3 regions of the Bradyrhizobium sp. TM239 genome follow, and region 1 is predicted to be linked to each of the others. Evidence: predicted binding sites of a transcription regulator. Region 1 holds the regulator's gene; each other region holds the start of a gene.

Region 1 (2,267 bases):
TCGCCCTCGCCGCCGGCATGAATCACCCGCATCTCGCCGTTTGCCGCCGCCCGAGGGTCGCGATCCTTGCCACTGGCGACGAACTGGTGATGCCGGGCACCACGCCCGGGCACGGCCAGATCGTCTATTCCAACGGCTACGCCCTGCACGCGCTCGCCCGCAGCGAGGGCGCCGAGACCATCGACCTCGGTGTTGCCGCCGATACGCTGGAGGCCACCACCGCCGGCATCCGCCGCGCGCGCGAAAGCGGCGCCGACATCCTGATCACGACCGGGGGCGCATCGGTCGGCGACCACGATCTGGTCCAGCAGGCGCTCAAGGACGAAGGCATCGCGATGGCGTTCTGGAAGATCGCGATGCGGCCCGGCAAGCCGATGATGCACGGACGGCTAGGGGCGATGGGCGTCATCGGCCTGCCCGGCAATCCCGTATCGTCCTACGTGTGCGCGTTCCTGTTCATGGTGCCGCTGATTCGGGCGCTGTCGGGCCGTTCGGTTGTTCATCATCATCGCGAGCGCGCCGTACTGGGCCGCGATCTCGGCGCCAACGACCAGCGCGAAGACTATCTGCGCGCGCGCCTGGAGCTGCGCGACGACGGCACCCTCGTCGCCCTTCCCGTCAGCCATCAAGACTCCTCTCTGCTTGCGAATCTTGCTGCAGCACAGGTACTTCTCGTGCGCGCACCGTTTGCGCCGAAGGCCGAGGCCGGCAGCCCCTGCGAGATGCTAAGGCTCCCCGTCTGAACTGCGCGGCCACACGCATTCCGTGAGTTTCGTTCTGTTCACGGTAAATTAAGCAGTTGCGGAACACATATCGAACATATAGTGTCCGTTCATGATTTGTTTCGAGCATGCAGCGGCTTATCGCTGAATTCATCGTCTCGGAATCGAACGACATCAACCGGGGGACTTTGGTCGAGATGTTAACGCGCAAACAATACGAGCTTCTGCGGTTCATCAGCGAACGCTTGAAGGAAAGCGGCGTGCCGCCGTCCTTCGACGAGATGAAGGATGCGCTCGACCTGCGCTCGAAATCGGGCATCCATCGCCTGATCACCGCGCTCGAGGAGCGCGGCTTCATCCGCCGCCTGCCCAACCGCGCCCGGGCCATCGAAGTGATCAAGCTGCCCGAGCTCCAGGCTGCCGCCGGCAACCGACGCGGCTTCACGCCAAGCGTCATCGAAGGCAATCTCGGCAAGGTACGCGCGAGCTCCAGCCCGTCCGCAGACGAGGGCGAGCGGCCCGTGGCGGTGCCGGTGATGGGCCGCATCGCGGCCGGCACCCCGATCGAGGCATTGCAGACCCGCAGCCACACCATCAGCGTGCCGCCCGACATGCTCGGCTCCGGCGAGCATTACGCGCTCGAAGTGCGCGGCGATTCCATGGTCGAGGCCGGCATCCTCGACGGCGACATGGCGCTGATCCAGCGCAACGAGAGCGCCGATACCGGCGATATCGTTGTGGCGCTGATCGACGACGAGGAAGCCACGCTCAAGCGCTTCCGTCGCCGCGGCGCCTCGATCGCGCTGGAGCCCGCCAATGCCGCTTACGAGGTGCGCATCCTGCCGCCGAACCGCGTGAAGATTCAGGGCAAGCTGATCGGGCTTTACCGCAAGTACTGATACCGGAAGTACTCGGCGCCTCGCGCGCGCCTTCGATCGGCGTCGCCGATCAGAGATTGGAGCGGATGATGGTCCGCTCCGGCTGGATAGTCTTTCTGGTTCTGCACAGATTATCCGGCCCCCTCCTCCTTTCGCGACATCCTCGGCAGGCCGCTGCGAAGCAACATCGCTTCGCGGCCTTTCGAGTTCGAGGGGGACAGCCCAATGCGCCAGATCGTTTGAGCGCAGCCGCAGCAACGCTGATGGCTCCTCAGCATCGCAAGCCGTTGTCGCGAAATCGCATCGCCATGTCGGCCAGGACACGGCCGCGAGCGCGCGACGACCGCAATGCAGTCGCGTAGCCATCGCAGCCGAGTTGGCGATACAGGCGGGTCTCTCGCCGGTCGTTTGATGCGCGCCTCCCAAATGCACGGAGGCCGGCTTTGTTCCTATCGAATTCGGAAAAGATGGAAAAGATAATGTGATCGGGGCTCGCGGATCCCAGCCGCAGATTTGCCTACAACGAAGCAGAGCGTTGCGTGTTTCAACTCTGACAGAGGCCTGCGCCTCCAAAAGAGGTGCGGGTCGCTATCTCTGCAATGAGGAGCACCCGATGTGTGACTATAGCCTGCATGCCGTCGCGACGCGCCCCGCAGAAGTCGGCGAG
Region 2 (2,267 bases), on a different contig from region 1:
AGCGCCTGAAGCTCCGGAATGAGCGCGCCGCTCGCGTCGAACAGCTTTTCGGGCTCGTAGCTGCGCATCCAGTCTTCGAGCACTTTGAGGTGCGCCGGGTTCTCGCGACAGCCCGCCACCGGGACCTGATGCGCGCGCCAAAAACCCTCGACCTTCTTGCCATCGACCTCCTTCGGGCCGGTCCAGCCCTTCGGGCTGCGCAGCACGATCATCGGCCAACGCGGCCGCTCGACTGCCTTGCGTCCGTCGCGGGCGTGCTGCTGGATCGAGCGGATGCTGGCGAGCGCGACGTCGAGCGCATCCGCCATGGCCTGGTGCATCAATTTGGGATCGTCGCCCTCGACGAACAGCGGCTCGTGGCCGAACCCGCGGAAGAGATCGCGGATCTCGCTGTCGGGCATCCGCCCGAGCACGGTCGGGTTGGCGATCTTGTAGCCATTCAGATGCAGGATCGGCAGCACCGCGCCGTCATGGGTGGGGTTCACGAACTTGTTGGAGTGCCAGGACGCAGCTAACGGGCCGGTCTCGGCCTCGCCGTCGCCGACGACGCAGGCGACGATCAGATCGGGGTTGTCCAGCGCCGCGCCATAGGCGTGCACCAGCGCGTAGCCGAGTTCGCCGCCCTCGTGGATCGAGCCCGGCGTTTCCGGCGCCGCGTGGCTCGGAATGCCGCCGGGAAACGAGAACTGCCTGAACAGCTTGCGCATGCCGTCCGCATCGCGCGCGATGTCGGGATAGATCTCGCTGTAGCTGCCTTCCAGATAGGTATTGGCGACCATGCCCGGCCCGCCATGGCCGGGGCCGCAGACATAGAGCACGCTGATATCGAGCGCGCGGATGACGCGGTTGAGATGGGCGTAGATGAAGTTCAGGCCCGGCGTCGTGCCCCAATGGCCGAGCAAACGCGGCTTGATGTGCTCGGCCCGCAAGGGCTCGCGCAGCAGCGGATTGTCGAGCAGGTAGATTTGCCCGACGGAGAGGTAGTTCGCGGCGCGCCAGTAGCGGTCGAGGAGGTCGAGGTTGCTGCTTGCCGCGGCCGATTGTTGTTGATTTGTCATGTTCCTGCTGACCTTCACCCGGCGATCGTCACCAACATTGTTCCGCGACGATCGATCCCTGGCCGGCATCAAACGAAATCATTGCGACGGGCATGTTGCGTGAGGTCAAAAGACCGCGCCCGAAATTTGGGCGGCTACTTTGCATGGGGTTGTTTTCCCATTTTTTGTTTACGTTCTTGATTTGTTCCTTTTGCGTGCTATCTTGGCTTCATGAGTCCAGCAGCATCCTCTCATGCTCTCAAACACCCGCCGGTCAAGGCGCCCTCCGAGCCGGCGGGTGTGGACTCTGACTTTCCCGAGCTGGGCGTCGCCATCGACCGCGCGCGCAGGCGAGGGCGGGGCGCACAGTCGAATGCCAGCGGCCGCTATGAGGCCGAGGCGCGCGTCGCCTTCGACGACGGCTGGCAGAGCCTGGAAGAGCTGCCGCCGTTCACGACCAGTGTCGGGGTCGACACCTCACGCAAGGTGATCACCCGCAACGATTCCCCCGATATCGGCTTCGACCGCTCGATCAATCCCTATCGCGGCTGCGAGCATGGCTGCGTCTACTGCTTCGCACGGCCGACCCATGCCTATCTCGGCCTGTCGCCGGGGCTCGACTTCGAGGCAAAACTGTTCGTGAAGCCCGAGGCGCCGGCGCTGCTGGAGAAAGAGCTCGCCGCGACCGGCTATGAGCCGCGGATGATCGCGATCGGCACCAACACCGACCCCTATCAGCCGATCGAGCGCGAGCGCAAAATCATGCGCGGCATCCTCGAGGTTCTCGAGCGTGCCGGCCATCCCGTCGGCATCGTCACCAAATCGGCGCTGGTGGTGCGCGACATCGACATTCTCGCGCGGATGGCCAAGCGCAACCTCGCCAAGGTCGCGATCTCGGTCACCTCGCTCGATCCGAAGCTGGCGCGCAGCATGGAGCCGCGCGCCTCGACGCCGCCGAAGCGGCTGGAGGCGCTGAAGCAGCTCTCGGACGCCGGCATTCCCACCACCGTGATGGTCGCGCCCGTAATCCCCGCGCTGAACGATTCCGAGATCGAGCGCATCCTCGATGCCGCCGCCCATGCCGGCGTCAAGGAAGCCTCCTACGTGCTGCTGCGGCTGCCGCTGGAGGTGCGGGATCTCTTCCGCGAATGGCTGATGGCGAATTATCCGGACCGCTATCGCCACGTCTTCACGCTGATCCGCGACATGCGCGGCGGCCGCGACTACGAC
Region 3 (2,267 bases), on a different contig from region 1:
CCGGTCAGGGCGTCGGTGCGGTCGCGGATGGCGGCAAGCGTCGATGCGGTCGCTTCGGCGCCGCCCGCCACCGAATTGGCGGCGCGCTCGAGCTGGCGGATCATCGCGCCGAGCTCGAGTTCCAGCAATTCCAGGATCTCCCGCGCCGAATCAGCTTCGGCCGGGGCGGGCTCGGACTGGGTCACCGGCGGCGCGGCCTCTGCGGCTGCCACCGGCGCGGCCACATCCGGCAGACGCTTCCGAAATAGTCCGAATGCCATCAGGTCTCTCTTGTCGGGGGACGGTCGGAGGTTATTTTCGCAGGCTGGAATGAAGTCAGGGTTAACGATGCATCACCTCTAGGCAGGGACCCGTACGGTGTTACCTTAAAGTATCCGAGACCCTTTCATTCCGGTGGGTTGGCGGCCTATAAGGCCGCGTTTCCCACCCTCATTGGCGTACGATTCCAAGAGATCCCGAGAGACCACGCATGGCCGGACATTCCCAATTCAAGAACATCATGCACCGCAAGGGGCGGCAGGATGCGCAGAAGTCGAAGCTGTTCGGCAAGCTGGCGCGGGAAATCACCGTCGCGGCCAAGTTGGGCACGCCCGACCCCAACATGAACCCCCGCCTGCGCGCCGCCATCATCGCGGCGCGTCAGGAGAACATGCCGAAGGACAATATCGAGCGCGCCGTCAAGAAGGCGCTCGGCAATGAGGGCGAGAACTATGACGAGATCCGCTACGAGGGCTATGGCCCCGGCGGCGTCGCCGTCATCGTCGAGGCGCTGACCGACAACCGCAACCGCGCCGCCTCCGACATCCGCTCCTTCTTCACCAAATCGGGCGGCAATCTCGGCGAAACCGGCTCGGTGTCCTTCATGTTCGACCGCACCGGCATCATCGAATACGACCGCAGCGTCGCCGATGACGATGCTGTGCTCGATGCCGCGATCGAGGCCGGCGCCGACGATGTCGTCTCCGGCGAAGCCGGCCACGAGATCTACGCCTCGACCGAGGGCTATCGCGACGTCGCCAAGGCGCTGGAAGCCAAGTTCGGCGAGCCGCGCAAGGCCGCGCTGATCTGGAAGCCGCAGAATACGGTCGCGGTCGACGACGAGACCGGCGAGAAGCTGCTCAAGCTGATGGATTTGCTGAACGAGCACGACGACGTCCAGCACGTCTACGCCAATTTCGAGGTGTCGGACGCGCTGGTCGCGAAGATGGGCGGGTGAAGTCCACCGTGTCCCGGACGCGCTGCAGCGTGAAACGCTGCTGCGCAGAGCCGGGACCCATCGTTCTCTGGGGATCGGCGACAACTAGGCCCCGGTTCAGCGCCGCACCGCTTTGCGCTGCGTCGCGCCCGGGGCGCGAGACCGCCACTTCCCCTGTTACTTCCGTTCTGTTTCTGTTTCGCTCCTGGCGGCCAGCCGCTATCACTGGCCCATGACTGCGCTCCCGATTCGTGGCCCCGTTCGCATCATCGGCATCGACCCCGGCTTGCGCCGTACCGGCTGGGGCGTGATCGAGGCTGAGGGCAATCGTCTCATCTATGTGGCCTGCGGCTCGGTGGAACCGCCGAACGACCTGCCGCTGTCGAGCCGGCTGCTGGCGATCCATGAAGGGCTCGCGGCCGTGCTCTCGAACCATCAGCCGATGGAAGCCGCGGTCGAGCAGACCTTCGTCAACAAGGACGGCGTCGCGACGCTGAAGCTCGGTCAGGCCCGCGGCGTCGCCATGCTGGCGCCCGCGATGTTCGGTATCTCGGTCGCCGAATACGCGCCGAACCAGGTGAAGAAGACGGTGGTCGGCGCCGGTCACGCCGAGAAGGCCCAGATCGCGATGATGCTGAAGATTCTTCTGCCCAAGGCCGATCCGCCATCAGCCGACGCCGCCGACGCGCTCGCCATCGCTATCACCCACGCCCATCACCGCCAAAGCACCGCGCTCAGGCTGAAGGTGGCGGGGTTATGAGCTGCACACTCGAACAGCTCCCTCCCCCCTTGTGGGGGAGGGCTGGGGAGGGGGGTAGCCGCAGCGACGGTGTTGCCGTCGTTGACGAGCCGGGCACGCCGTCCTCGCGCCCTCGAGAGAATCCCCGTGTGGCACCCCCCTCCCTGACCCTCCCCCACAAGGGGGGAGGGAACGCACCGATATTGCCGCGCGTCCTTCAAGCAGTGGGTGCGCAGCGATGATCGGCAAGCTCAAGGGCCTGATCGATTCCTACGGCGAGGATTATGTGCTCCTCGACGTCGGCGGCGTCGGCTATCAGGTGCACTGCTCGGC

Evidence for each region. The regulator LexA, encoded in region 1, represses DNA repair genes until DNA is damaged. The targets are predictions, from matches to a motif close to TGTTCNNNNTGTGTTCNG.
Region 2: the regulator LexA is predicted to act here: its motif matches at 1,230-1,247, upstream of AABA84_RS24495 (PA0069 family radical SAM protein).
Region 3: the regulator LexA is predicted to act here: its motif matches at 1,380-1,397, upstream of ruvC (crossover junction endodeoxyribonuclease RuvC).

Annotation. Positions count from the first base shown of each region.
Region 1 covers NZ_BTIR01000024.1:79,290-81,556, reverse strand. Annotated here, with positions in the region: gene AABA84_RS31600 (molybdopterin molybdotransferase MoeA) at 1-743, shown strand, start outside; gene lexA (transcriptional repressor LexA) at 920-1,621, shown strand; gene AABA84_RS31590 (hypothetical protein) at 2,214-2,267, shown strand, end outside.
Region 2 covers NZ_BTIR01000014.1:98,515-100,781, reverse strand. Annotated here, with positions in the region: gene AABA84_RS24500 (phosphoketolase family protein) at 1-1,058, opposite strand, end outside; gene AABA84_RS24495 (PA0069 family radical SAM protein) at 1,269-2,267, shown strand, end outside.
Region 3 covers NZ_BTIR01000028.1:31,155-33,421, reverse strand. Annotated here, with positions in the region: gene AABA84_RS33535 (methyl-accepting chemotaxis protein) at 1-260, opposite strand, end outside; gene AABA84_RS33530 (YebC/PmpR family DNA-binding transcriptional regulator) at 470-1,216, shown strand; gene ruvC (crossover junction endodeoxyribonuclease RuvC) at 1,428-1,955, shown strand; gene ruvA (Holliday junction branch migration protein RuvA) at 2,173-2,267, shown strand, end outside.